2 regions of the Pseudomonas sp. CCI3.1 genome follow, and region 1 is predicted to be linked to the other one. Evidence: predicted binding sites of a transcription regulator. Region 1 holds the regulator's gene; the other holds the start of a gene.
What was found. The regulator FliA, encoded in region 1, starts transcription of late flagellar genes. The targets are predictions, from matches to a motif close to CTAAAGTTTNNNNNNNNNNNGCCGNTAA.
Positions count from the first base shown of each region.

Region 1 (7,069 bases):
TGAGCAGATCCGCATCATCCGGTCGGCTTTCCAGCTCGACCAGTTGTTCGGACAGCAACTCCAGAATTTCGCCGGCTTCAACCAGGAAATCCTGAAGGATTTCTTCATCGGCGCCGAAGCTCATGTACGTGCTCCTTGATATAGGCCCGCGACGCCAGGCAACAGCGCCCGCACGTCTATCGAGTCCTAAAAACCTAAACTGGACAGCAAATCGTCAACATCATCCTGACCGGATACGACGTCATTACGTGTATCGGCATGAATCTGCGGACCTTCACCCTTGGCCTGGTTTTTTTGCGAATTATTTTCAGCGCGCAGTGCATCACGGTCGTGTTCGATGCCGGCAAAGCGGTCCACCTGGCTGGCCATCAGCACCAGCTTGAGCAAGTTGCTTTCAACGTCGGTGACCAGTTGCGTCACACGCTTGATAACCTGACCGGTCAGGTCCTGATAATCCTGAGCCAGCAAAATGTCAGTGAGGTTGGCAGACACGACCTGGTTTTGCTCTTCACTACGCGTCAAAAAACTGTCAACTCGACGCGCCAGCTCACGAAACTCCTCGGCACCGATTTCACGGCGCATGAAGCGACCCCAGTCGGCACTCAAGGCCTTGGCGTCCTGCCCCAGGCCGTTGACCAGCGGCGTGCTGTTTTCCACCAGATCCATGGTGCGATTGGCTGCCGCTTCGGTGAGTTTCACAACATAAGCCAAGCGTTCAGTGGCGTCTGTGATCTGCGACACTTCTTCGGCTTGCGGCATGCTCGGGTCAATATGAAAATTGACAATCGCACTGTGCAGTTCACGGGTCAGTTTGCCGACTTCGCGATACAACCCGCGATCACGGGTCTGGTTAAGTTCGTGAATCAGCTGCACTGCATCGCCAAACTGACCTCTTTCAAGGCTTTCGACCAATTCGTGAGCATGTTTTTTCAGGGTCGACTCAAAATCGCCCTGTGTGGATTCTTTATGCTCCATAGCGCCCCCAAGGCAACCGATCAACCGATGCGATCAAAGATCTTCTCGATCTTGTCTTTGAGTGCGATAGCCGTGAACGGCTTGACCACATAACCGTTAACACCGGCCTGGGCCGCTTCGATGATCTGCTCACGCTTGGCTTCAGCGGTCACCATCAGCACCGGCAAGTGCTTGAGTTTTTCGTCTGCACGCACGTGGCGCAGCAGCTCGATACCGGTCATGCCGGGCATGTTCCAGTCGGTCACCAAAAAGTCGATGTGACCCAGATTGAGGATCGGCAACGCCGTGATGCCGTCATCCGCCTCGACCGTGTTGGTGAAACCAAGGTCACGCAACAGGTTTTTGATGATCCGCCGCATCGTTGAAAAATCATCAACGATGAGGATTTTCATGTTCTTGTCCAATTCGACCTCCAAGCAGTCTTAAACGCGTCCGGTCTGGGGACACGCCATTCAATCAATTCGTTTTCAAACACCGCCAGAATCGACTGTGGGAGCGAGCTTGCTCGCGATGCTGGCGGCGCGGTTTTTCTGATTCACCGTGTCGATCCCATCGCGAGCAAGCCCGCTCCCACAATAAGTACGCGTGTTCCCGTCAGTGCGCTCGCCACTGGCTCAAGCGTGCACGCAGTCGTGCGGCGCACTGGCTGTGCAACTGGCTCACACGGGACTCGCTGACCCCCAGCACTTCGCCGATTTCCTTGAGGTTCAATTCCTCGTCGTAATACAGCGCCAACACCAGTCGCTCACGCTCGGGCAGATGGGCAATTGCATCGGCCAGTGCGCCCTGGAAGCGCTCGTCTTCAAGGTCACGCGACGGCTCCGGGTGAGCACTTGCGCCATCCTCATGCAGCCCTTCGTGTTCACCGTCCTGCAACAAGTCGTCAAAACTGAACAGGCGGCTGCCCAGGGTGTCATTCAAGATGGCGTAATAATCATCAAGGCTTAACTGGAGTTCGGCCGCAACTTCATGATCTTTAGCGTCACAACCGGTTTTTGCTTCAATTACCCGAATTGCGTCACTGACCATCCGTGTATTGCGGTGGACAGAACGCGGGGCCCAGTCGCCTTTTCGCACTTCATCGAGCATTGCGCCACGAATGCGAATCCCGGCATAGGTCTCAAAACTCGCGCCCTTGGTCGCGTCGTATTTGCCCGACACCTCAAGCAATCCGATCATTCCGGCCTGGATCAGATCGTCCACCTGCACGCTGGCGGGCAAGCGCGCCAACAGGTGATAGGCGATGCGCTTGACCAAGGGGGCGTAGCGCTCGATCAGCTCGTACTGGCTGTCACGCGACGCCTTGCTGTACATGCGATAGCCGCTGGCGGTCATTAAAAGCGCCCCCCTGCTTGCTGCACCAGACGCTCGACAAAGAACTCCAGATGCCCGCGGGGGTTGGCGGGCAACGGCCAGGTGTCAACTTTCTGTGCGATGGCTTTAAACGCAAGGGAGCACTTGGAGCGCGGGAACGCTTCGTAGACGGCCCGCTGTTTTTGTACGGCCTTGCGCACGCATTCGTCATACGGGACGGCGCCCACGTACTGCAGGGCCACATCCAGAAAACGATCGGTGACCTTGGTCAGCTTGGCGAACAGATTGCGCCCTTCCTGCGGGCTCTGGGCCATGTTGGCCAATACGCGAAAGCGGTTCATGCCGTAATCGCGGTTGAGCAACTTGATCAGCGCATAGGCATCGGTGATCGACGTCGGCTCGTCGCAGACCACCAGCAGCACTTCCTGGGCGGCGCGCACAAAGCTGACCACCGACTCGCCAATCCCGGCCGCGGTGTCGATCACCAGCACATCCAGATTGTCGCCGAGGTCACTGAATGCCTGGATCAGTCCGGCATGTTGCGCCGGGCTCAAGTGCACCATGCTCTGGGTGCCCGAGGCCGCGGGCACGATACGAATCCCGCCCGGGCCCTGGAGCAAGACATCGCGCAGCTCGCAACGCCCCTCGACCACATCGGCCAGGGTAAATTTTGGGGTCAAGCCCAACAGGACATCGACGTTCGCCAGCCCAAGGTCCGCGTCCATCAACAGAACGCGCCTGCCCAGCTCGGCCAAGGCGATGGACAAGTTGACTGACACGTTAGTTTTACCGACGCCACCCTTGCCGCCGGTCACTGCGATCACCTGTACGGGATGCATGCTGCCCATGATCTTTTTTTACCTTGTCTTACTTAGACGCGGCTACATGCGTTGGCTGCCCGTTCCCGAATGGAACAAAACCTTCAGACCATCAGATGTAGGTACATTGCAACGTAATCTTGACTACCTCAACCTACCCGCTTGGGAGGGCTGTGGTAGATATCAGCGAACATATCGGCCATGGCTTCTTCGCTGGGTTCTTCCTGCATTTGCACACTCACTGCGCGACTCACCAACTGGTGACGACGCGGCAGGTGAAGGTCGTCCGGAATCCGTGGACCATCGGTGAGGTATGCCACCGGCAGCGCGTTACTGATCGCCAGGCTCAACACTTCGCCCAGGCTCGCCGTTTCATCCAGTTTGGTCAGGATGCAACCGGCCAGCCCGCAACGCTTGTAACTGAGGTACGCCGCCGTCAGCACCTGTTTCTGGCTGGTGGTGGCCAATACCAGAAAATTTCTGGCCTTGATCCCGCGCCCCGCGAGGCTTTCCAGCTGCAGGCGCAACGCCGGATCGCTGGCTTGCAAGCCAGCAGTATCCACCAGCACCACACGCTTGCGCACCAGCGGCTCAAGGGTCTGGCCCAACGACTGACCGGGGGCCACGTGGGTCACCGGGACGTTAAGAATCCGGCCCAGGGTCTTGAGTTGCTCCTGAGCGCCAATACGAAAGCTGTCCATGCTCACCAGCGCGATATTCTGCGCGCCGTACTTGAGCACATAACGCGCCGCCAGCTTGGCCAGCGTGGTGGTCTTACCCATCCCGGCAGGACCGACCATCGCGATCACACCGCCCTCTTCCAGCGGCTCCAGCTCAGGTGTGGCAATCATGCGCGCCAAGTGCGCCAGCAACATCCGCCACGCCTGACGCGGCTCTTCGATACCGGCCACTTGCGCCAGCAGATCTCGGGACAGCGGTCCGGACAGGCCGATACGCTGCAGGCGACGCCACAGATTGGCTTGTGCAGGCTTGGCATCCTGCAACTGGCTCCAGGCCAGCGAGCCCAGCTGCACTTCGAGCAACTCGCGCAAACCGTTGAGCTCATGACGCATGTTGTCGAACGCGCGCTGATCAATCGTCGGGGCGGCCGGCGCAGGCGCAGGGCGCGGTGGCTCTTCGAGCGTCGGTTCAATCAATGGCTCGGCGGCGGTCAGCGGCAGACCGGCAAACAGCTGACGGTTATCGCCCGCCTCGCCCTCACCGCGCAGACTCAACTCGGCCTGGGCCGAGACAATCCGCGACTGGGTCTTGCGCAGCTCTTCTTCGAGCTCAATGTTCGGTACACGGGGTGCCAGCGCGGACAGCTTGTAGTCCAGGGCCGCGGTCAACTCAACGCCCCCGGCAATCCGGCGGTTGCCAATGATGGCGGCGTCAGCCCCCAGCTCATCACGGATCAGCTTCATGGCCTGACGCATATCGGCGGCGAAAAATCGCTTCACTTGCATAAACCAAACCCTCAGCCGTTAGGGCCTACTGTCGCAACGATCGTGACCTGCTTGTTGTCAGGGATTTCCTGGTAAGCCAGTACATGCAGGTTGGGCACCGCCAGACGGCCAAAGCGCGAAAGCATCGCGCGTACCGGGCCTGCCACCAACAGGATCACTGGATTACCTTGCATCTCCTGACGCTGAGCCGCGTCAATCAACGAGCGCTGGAGCTTTTCTGCCATGCTTGGCTCGAGCAAAACGCCCTCTTCCTGGCCTTGTCCGGCCTTCTGCAAACTATTGAGCAATATTTGTTCCAACCTTGGCTCCAAGGTGATCACAGGCAGCTCAGACTCAACTCCTACAATGCTTTGCACAATGGCGCGCGACAAGCCGACCCGTACAGCGGCAACCAAAGCGGCAGTATCTTGACTCTTATGGGCATTATTCGCGACGGCTTCGGCAATACTGCGGATATCGCGCACCGGTACCTGCTCAGCCAGCAAGGCCTGCAATACTTTGAGCAGTTGGGACAGGCTCAGCACGCCCGGCACCAGTTCTTCGGCCAGCTTGGGCGAAGACTTGGCCAACAACTGCATCAACTGCTGCACTTCTTCATGACCGATAAGCTCATGGGAGTGTTTGTACAGAATCTGGTTAAGGTGAGTCGCCACTACGGTGCTGGCGTCCACTACGGTATAGCCCAGCGATTGCGCCTGGCTGCGCTGACTGACCTCAATCCACACGGCTTCCAGACCAAAGGCCGGGTCTTTGGTGGTAATGCCGTTAAGCGTGCCGAATACCTGCCCCGGGTTGATCGCCATTTCGCGGTCCGGGTAGATCTCGGCCTCGGCCAGAATAACCCCCATCAACGTCAGCCTATAAGCACTGGGAGCCAAGTCGAGGTTGTCGCGGATATGCACGGTGGGCATCAGAAAGCCCAGGTCCTGGGACAGCTTTTTGCGCACGCCCTTGATCCGCGCCAACAGTTGGCCACCCTGATTGCGGTCAACCAGCGGGATCAACCGATATCCAACTTCCAGGCCGATCATGTCGATGGGCGTCACGTCATCCCAGCCCAGCTCCTTGGTCTCTTGGGCGCGGGCAGGCGATGGCAACAGTTCCTGCTGGCGCTTGACCTCTTGCAGGGCCTGAACCTTGACCACGTTCTGCTTTTTCCACATCAGGTACGCCACGCCACCGGCCACTGCGGCCAGGCTGAGGAAGGAGAAGTGCGGCATGCCCGGCACCATCCCCATCACGGCCATCAGGCCTGCCGACACAGCCAGCGCCTTGGGCGATGCGAACATCTGACGATTGATCTGCTTGCCCATGTCTTCTGAGCCAGAGGCGCGGGTCACCATGATCGCGGCGGCAGTGGACAGCAGCAGAGAGGGCAGCTGCGCCACCAAACCGTCACCGATGGTCAGCAAGGCGTAGACCTTGCCGGCTTCGCCGAAGGTCATGCCGTGCTGGAAGATACCCACGGCCATACCGCCGATCAGGTTGATAAACAGAATCAACAGACCGGCGATGGCATCACCGCGTACGAATTTGCTGGCACCGTCCATCGAGCCGTAGAACTCGGCTTCCTGGGCAACTTCCTGACGGCGCATCTTGGCCTGGTTCTGATCGATCAGGCCGGCGTTGAGATCAGCATCGATGGCCATTTGTTTACCGGGCATGGCGTCGAGGGTGAAACGCGCGCTCACCTCGGAAATACGCCCGGCACCTTTGGTCACCACCACGAAGTTGATGATCATCAAAATCGCAAAGACCACGATACCGACCACGTAGTTACCGCCGATCACCACTTCACCGAAGGCCTGGATCACCTTGCCTGCGGCCGCGTGGCCTTCATGACCGTGGAGCATCACCACCCGGGTGGAAGCCACGTTCAGGGCAAGGCGCATCAGGGTCGCGACCAGCAAAATGGTGGGGAAAACAGCAAAATCCAGTGGCCGCAGCGCATAGACACAGACCAGTAGCACCACAATCGACAGCGCGATGTTGAAGGTGAAGAACACATCCAGCAAAAACGGCGGAACGGGCAACATCATCATCGCCAGCATCACCAGCAACAACAACGGCACACCTAACTGCCCCTGACCCAAACCGGCCAGACCGCTGCGCGCGGTGTTGATTAACTGAGAGCGATCCAAGGACATTGCGTCAAACCTTTAGCAAACTTTTGACGCCATGCGCGCCGTAGAGCCTGCCTCTGCAAGAAACCTTCCAACTTTGGCCACTTGTTCACGCATGGCCGATTTGGCCAAGGGTTTCGGAGTGGGCCATGAGTCACGCTCAGCGTGACGCACAGCTAATTGACTCGGCTTTGGCTCAGCCTGTACTGCGGCCGATCGTTCAATTACCTGCAGTTGTGGGGGTGAGATCCTGGTAACACGGCGCATGAACGGATCGTTTAATCGAACGTGTTTCCAGGTTAAATCCGACTGTCGGGGTACGGCATTTCTAGTGCACTGCCTCACAAGTACTGATCCTTTTTTGACGAGTGGC
Region 1 is NZ_JAVIWO010000001.1:1,404,588-1,411,656, forward strand. It holds gene RGV06_RS06405 (chemotaxis protein CheA) at 1-124, opposite strand, end outside; gene RGV06_RS06410 (protein phosphatase CheZ) at 187-975, opposite strand; gene RGV06_RS06415 (chemotaxis response regulator CheY) at 996-1,367, opposite strand; gene fliA (RNA polymerase sigma factor FliA) at 1,570-2,310, opposite strand; gene fleN (flagellar synthesis regulator FleN) at 2,310-3,137, opposite strand; gene flhF (flagellar biosynthesis protein FlhF) at 3,257-4,573, opposite strand; gene flhA (flagellar biosynthesis protein FlhA) at 4,585-6,714, opposite strand.

Region 2 (7,069 bases), 380 kb from region 1:
CGGATCGTTACGGATTTCAGCGGTCAGGGTGTAGCCGTCCATTTCCGGCATCTCGATATCCGAGATCATCATCAGAAACTCTTCAGACGGGTCCTTGCCCTCCTCCACCAGCTTGCGCAGGTAGTCCAGCGCCTGACGGCCGTCGTTCAGCGACACCACTTCAACACCGACCGTTTGCAGGCAACGGGCAACCTGCTTGCGCGCCACCGACGAATCGTCGACGGTCAGCACCCGCAATGACAGTGCCTTGCTTCGGGTTTCGACATCCACCACGCCATGGGTGATGGTTTCAGGTGATGGCGAGACTTCTGCCAGGACCTTTTCAACATCGATGATTTCAACCAGTTGGTCGTCCAGCCGGGTGACGGCCGTCAAGTAATGGTCGTTACCCGTGCCCTTGGGCGGCGGGTGAATATCTTCCCAGTTCATGTTAACGATGCGTTCGACCGAGCGAACCAGAAAACCCTGAGTCTTGGTGTTGTACTCGGTGATGATCACAAACGGGCTGCTTTGATCTTTCAGGGGGCCCGCCCCGGTGGCCATGGCCAGATCAAGAATCGGGATGGTCGCGCCTCGAATGCTCGCCACACCACAGACCACGGGATGGGATTTGGGAATCAAGGTCAGTTTCGGGCATTGAAGCACCTCCCTGACCTTGAACACATTGATCCCGTAAAGCTGTGGCCCATCCAGACGAAACAACAACAGTTCCAGGCGGTTTTGCCCGACCAGTTGAGTGCGCTGGTTAACCGCATCCATCATCCCGGCCATAGTCAGCTCCTCTTAAAAACTTCAAGTTTCATCACGCAGTTCCCGGTAAACGGCACGGGGCTTGCTTTTTTATCGGCCATGAACGCAAAAACGACAATTTCCTGCCACCGGCCCTTCCTTCAGACCCTGCGTCGCAGCTGTCTGAGTGTCCTGGCGGCTGGCACCCTGCTTGGCACAGGCACTTATAGCAAGGCTGATGCGTTTACGTCGCCTGAACAGCTTATCGGCGTGACCCAGGGCTTTCTTGAATTCACCGTTGAAGACTACCTGGCCACCAGCCAGACCGAAGGTCGATATCAGATCCAGGTCAACAACCTGGACCCCCGTCTGCGACTGGCCCACTGCGACAAGGAATTGACAGCCACCCTCGAAAGCCCGGCCCAACCCATGGGCCGGGTGATCGTGCGCGTACGCTGCGAAGGGCTCTCACCGTGGACCATCTTCGTTCCCGCTCAGGTCAAACTGTTCCGGGACGTGGTCACCGTCAATCACCCCCTCCAGCGTGGCAGGGTGATCGACTATGCCGATGTGACCTTGCGCGAGCGGGATATCAGCCTGATCAATCAGGGATACCTGACTGCCACTGAACTGGCGGTGGGTCAAAAGCTGCTGAGGCCCATGGTCACCGATCAAGTGCTGACCCTCACGCACCTGGAACAGGTTGCCGCCGTACGCAAGGGCGATCACGTGGTCATCAGCGCGCGTAGCGGTACATTAAGTGTCAAAATGCCCGGCGAAGCCCTGTCAGACGGTGGGCTCAGCGAACAGATACGAGTAAAAAACCTGAATTCCAAGCGTGTGATCCGGGCCCGAGTGACAGCACCCGGTCAAGTTGAAGTGGCATTGTAGGAAAGTTGGCATCAGTCTCTCTACTTTCCTACACTGTGGTTTGACGCAGATCAGTACAGTTCTGTGTGAAGCTATGATTAATCGAGCCTAAAGTTTTTCCGGGTATGGCCGAAAACATGGCAAGCGTCCAAATACCCCGAGGTTTTTCGTTATGGTCATCGACTTCAGTCGTCTTAACAGCGCCCCGCCCTTAACCGGCAGTACGCGCAGTAATGCAAATCAGGAAGCAGGCAGCGCCACGCAAGCGGCCCCGGCAAAAAACCCTGAACAAACCAGCGCCAGCGCCCCAAGCGGGGAGTCTGTACACCTCAGCCAAGAGGCTCAGCAGTTGCAGAAGATCAGCGACTCGTTGCGTGACCAACCTGCGGTCGACAAAAATCGGGTGGCAGAGCTCAAACAAGCCATCGCCGAAGGCAGCTATAAAGTCGACAGCAACCGGGTCGCCAGCAAACTGCTTAACATGGAAGCCCAGCGCTAGGCCCACACGGCCAGTGCCAGGCTTTTGGACGCTTAACTCCCAGAGCCGACTATGCACGACGAAAATTTACTGCAACTGATCAATGATGACCTCGCCCCCGCCGAGCAATTGCTCGGTCTGTTGCAGGACGAGTCCATCGCCCTCAAAGGCCGCGACATGCAGGTGCTGGAAAACATTCTGGCGCGCAAACAGTCGCTGATCATTTTGCTGGAGCAACATGGCCGCAAACGCAGCGAGATTCTGGCGGGCCTTGGTCTGGCCACCAACCGCAGCGGCCTCGAAAGCCTGGCCAGCCACTCCAGTGTGGGTGCGCAACTGCTCAGCCAGAGCGATGTGCTGAACCAGTTACTGGCCCAATGCCAGGCCGCCAACCTGATCAATGGACAGTCGATCCAGACCCAGCAGGCGATCACCGCCAACCAGCTGCGCATTCTCCATGGCGGCGAAGCCCCATCGCTGTATGACGCACGCGGCACCACCTCGATGCTCAACAAGCACCGCGCCTACAGCCAGGCTTGAACCTGTACATCCGCAGCCTGTAGCGAGACACGCACCATAATGGCAGAATGCCTCTTTTTTGCGTGTCGCTGTATTTTGTCTGGAGATTGACCAAACGTGTTCGACGCCCAAGATGCTCCGCAACCACCAAAGGTGCTGACCACCCCTTTGGAAATTGCCTCCAACCTGCGGATGCTGTTAGAGAGCCATGACCCGCTGATTATCACTTTTCAGGACCGTACCCAGCGCTTCCAAAGCTATGTGGTGGATGTGGACCGTGAGCGCAATACCATGGCTCTGGACGAAATGATCCCCCGTGACGGCGAGCGCTTTCTTGAGGCGGGCATACCGTTTCGGGTTGAGGGTTTCCACGACGGCGTGCGCATTGCCTGGGAATGCACCACGTTGCTGACCATTGATGATGCCAATCATCATCGCTGCTATCGCGGCGCGTTACCCCAGGAAGTGGTCTACCACCAGCGGCGCAATGCGTTTCGTGCAGCGTTGCGGCTGGCCAACCTGGTCAGCGTGGAAGTCGGAGGTGAAAAGCTCAATTCCCCGCTCAAAGGCAAGTTGCTGGACGTTTCAGCAACAGGCTGCAAATTGCGCTTTGAGGGTGACATCAGCCAGGGCATGCAACTGGGCCAGGTGTATGAGCGATTCAGCGCAGACCTGCCGTTCGGCTTGATGTCCACACCGGTCGAGCTGCGGTACCTGCACTTTGAAGAGCGGCTGAACATTACCTTTGCCGGCATGCGCTTTCACAACATCAGCGGCGCCGTTCAGCGTCAGGTCGAGCGTTTTGTGTATCAACTGCAGCGCGAAGCGCGCCAGTTTGATAAAGACGACGATTATTGAACTTGAGTGAACACTGCACATCCTGTGGGAGCTGCCTTCGCGAGCAAGCCCGCTCCCACAGGGAAAGTGTCTAGGGCTTGGGTTCCGTCTCTGGTTCCGGCTCCGGCTCCGGCTCCGGCTCAACGTTATCCACCATCTGATCCTGCACCACCTGCTCATCGACCCTAGGGTCAAGCGCCGCTACCAGCGGCGAGCTGGACATGCTGTCAGGCATTGCCACGTGATGCAGCGGCGCATCATCGACCTGGTGCAGGTTGGTCACTGCATTCGGACGAATTCGCCATACCAGGATCAAGCCGGCCACGCTGAAAAACGCGTAAAGCATCTGGCTGCCAAGCACCTTCATCAGCACCCCTGCCACCAGCGGTCCAACGCTTGCTCCAATGCCGTAGGTCACCAATAGCATCGCGGTCAGCGACACGCGACGCTCGGGCTCGATGTGGTCATTGGCAAACGCCACGGCCAGCGGATAAATACAGAACTGCATCAGTGCCGCCATGCCCCCGGCCACAAACAGCACCTCCAGAGGCACCGACGGCAGGATCGCCAGCGGCAATGCCGCCACCGCCAGCAAGAAGGCGAAGATGCGAATCAGCAATGGCCGGTCATAGCGGTCGGACAGCCAGCCCAGCGGCCACTGCACCAGCAACCCGGCAAAAATACAGCTACCCATGTACAGACCGACCAGCTCGGTCGACAGCCCCTGCTGCGAGGCATAAAGCGGCGCCAGACCGTAGAACGAACCCACCAGCAGGCCTGCGCCCATCACCGCGATCAATGACTGGGGTACACGTTTGATAAAAAACTTGGGGTCCATCGGTGCGGGGTGCAGGGGCGCCGGGTGAATGCGCCGGGTCATGGCCACGGGCACCAGGCACAGGGCAAAGCACAACGCCACAACCATCAGCAATTCAAGCCCCAGGTCCGGATGGATCACCAGGATCAATTGGCCGAGCACCAGGCCCAGATAGGAGGCGATCATGTACAGACTGAACACCACCCCACGCTGCTTGGCATCGGCCTGCTCATTGAGCCAGCTTTCGATGACCATGTACTGGCACATCATGCCCAGACCCACGATCACCCGCAGCAGCAACCATACCGGCAACCAGTCCGTCAGCCCGTGACACAGCACTGCCGCACCGACAATGCCGGCACAGGTGGCGTAGGCACGAATATGCCCCACCCTGGCAATCAGCCGGTGGCCAATCTTGCCGCCCAGTACCAGGCCAAAATAGTTGGCCGCCATCAACGCGCCGATCCACAGACCGTCAACGTTGTCGGCCGCCAGACGCAGCGCCAGATAGGTACTCAACAGGCCTGAGCCGATCAGCATCATCAGCGAGGCAAAGTACAACGCTCGAAAAGACTTCCAGATTTGGTGCATTGGCTTTCCGTGCGGCTCCTTGTATCTGCAGCCGGGACGAGGGCCCGGCGCCACAGATTTAAACGCTTAAGCCTGAGCCGCCAGAACGCGACGTTCCCAGGGAGTTATTTCGTCATGGAAGCTGGTAAGTTCCAGCGTCTTGGACGCAACGTAACCTTCGATGAACTCAGTGCCGAACAGTTCAATCGCCAATTGACTGCGCTTGAGGCGATCAAGGGCTGCATGCAAGGTACAGGGCAATGACAGCGCCTGGGGCACTTCGAACTCACCCTGAATCGCGGCGCTCGGTTCCAGCTCATGCTCAATGCCATATAACCCTGCCGCCAGGCTGGCGGCAATGGCCAGATACGGATTGGCGTCGGCGCCCGGCAAACGGTTTTCGACCCGCCGCGCCACCGGCGAGCTGGCCGGAATGCGCAGGCCTGCGGCACGGTTGTCGTGGGACCAGCACGCATTGTTCGGCGACGCATAGGGGTGAAACAAACGCTGATAGGAGTTGACGTTCGGGGCAAACAACGCCGTAAAGTCAGCCATCCCCGCCTGCTGGCCGCCGATAAAGTGGCAAAAGGTGGCTGTCGGCTGCCCCTCCTCGTCACTGAATACGTTGCGACCGCTGCACAGCTCCACAACGCTCTGGTGGATGTGCATCGAGCTGCCAGCGGTGTGTGCCAGTGGCTTGGCCATACACACAACGGTCAGGCCATGCTTGAGGGCAACTTCCTTGAGCAAGTGCTTGAACAGAAAAGTCTGGTCGGCGAGCAACAGGGGATCACCATGCAGCAAGTTTATTTCAAACTGACTGACACCCATCTCGTGCATAAAGGTATCGCGCGGCAAACCCAGTGCCGCCATGCACTCGTAGACTTCGCTGAAAAAAGGCCGCAAACCGTTATTGGAGCTGATGCTGAACGCCGAAAAGCCATCTTCGCGACGACCATCCAGCCCCACAGGCGGGCGGAACGGCTGAGTCGGATCGGGGTTGGGCGCAAACACAAAGAACTCAAGCTCGGTGGCTACCACCGGCGCCAGACCACGGGCCGCGTAGCGAGCGATAACCGCCTTCAACTGACCACGCGTCGACAACCGCGAGCTTTCACCGCTGAATTCATCGGCGTCACAAATGACCAGGGCTCTGGGTTGTTGGCTCCAGGGCAGGCGATGGAGTTGGGCCGGGTCTGGCACCAATGCCAGATCCCCATCATCGCTGCCGTAGAAGCGCGACTCCGGGTAGCCACCCATGATGCATTGCAACAGCACGCCACGAGCCATCTGCAAGCGCCGGCCTTCGAGAAAGCCCGCCGCAGTCATCACCTTGCCGCGCGGTACGCCATTGAGATCGGGAGTGACGCATTCAACCTCATCGATACCCGCCAATCGCTGTGCGAGTGAGCCCTGGCCGTCGCTCGTCATGACACTTTCCTTGCTGTGCAGGCCACTGAGGGCAATGTGTACAAAATACGCACCTGTTCCAGGTTTGTGTAGTCGCTGATGATGGACCGTATTGGCATTGTGGGAGCGGGCTTGCTCGCGATTCAGGCGGCGCGGTCCACCAGGTAAACCGCGTCGATACTATCGCGAGCAAGCCCGCTCCCACAGAGCCGATACGCCAGGTTGTGCGGTGTTTACCCGATAACTGTCTAAGCTCTTTGCCCACCGTGTCAGGAAGACCAAAAGGAAGAACGATGAAGACGCTGCTCCCTCTTTATACCGGTCTGCTACTGGCCAGCATGCTCAGCCCTGCGGCCTTGGCCCAAACCCCCACAAGCGATGGTTATGCGCTGGATAAAGTCGTGCAAGTCAGCCGTCATGGCGTGCGTCCTCCTACCAAGTCCAATGAAAAACTGCTCACCGCCGTCACCCAACGCCAATGGCCGACCTGGCTGGTGCCCTTCGGCAACTTGACCGGCCATGGCTACACCGGTGCTGTCGAATTGGGACGCTACCGTGGCGAAGTACTGCGCACCGCCGGGCTGATCCCCAAGGGTTGCCCGGATGCCAGCCAGTTACTGGTACACGCCAGCCCCCTGCAGCGCACCAAGGCCACCGCGCAAGCCTTGCTCGACGGCATGTTCCCGGGCTGCGGCCTGCAACCGACCTATGTCAGCGGCGACCAGGACGCCTTGTTCCAGGCCAATGAAATGCCCTTTGCCGCCCTCGACCCAGTGAAAGCCAAAGCCGACATTCTCAAAGCCCTGGGTGGCAGCGTCGAGGCCGCTCAGGCCCGTTAC
Region 2 is NZ_JAVIWO010000001.1:1,783,250-1,790,318, forward strand. It holds gene RGV06_RS08180 (chemotaxis protein CheV) at 1-771, opposite strand, end outside; gene flgA (flagellar basal body P-ring formation chaperone FlgA) at 850-1,620, shown strand; gene flgM (flagellar biosynthesis anti-sigma factor FlgM) at 1,772-2,098, shown strand; gene RGV06_RS08195 (flagella synthesis protein FlgN) at 2,150-2,617, shown strand; gene RGV06_RS08200 (flagellar brake protein) at 2,714-3,454, shown strand; gene RGV06_RS08205 (MFS transporter) at 3,525-4,841, opposite strand; gene RGV06_RS08210 (glutamine synthetase family protein) at 4,908-6,149, opposite strand; gene RGV06_RS08215 (histidine-type phosphatase) at 6,524-7,069, shown strand, end outside.
Region 2: flgM (flagellar biosynthesis anti-sigma factor FlgM) is a predicted target of FliA. The motif match lies at 1,708-1,735, and genes of this name have one in related genera.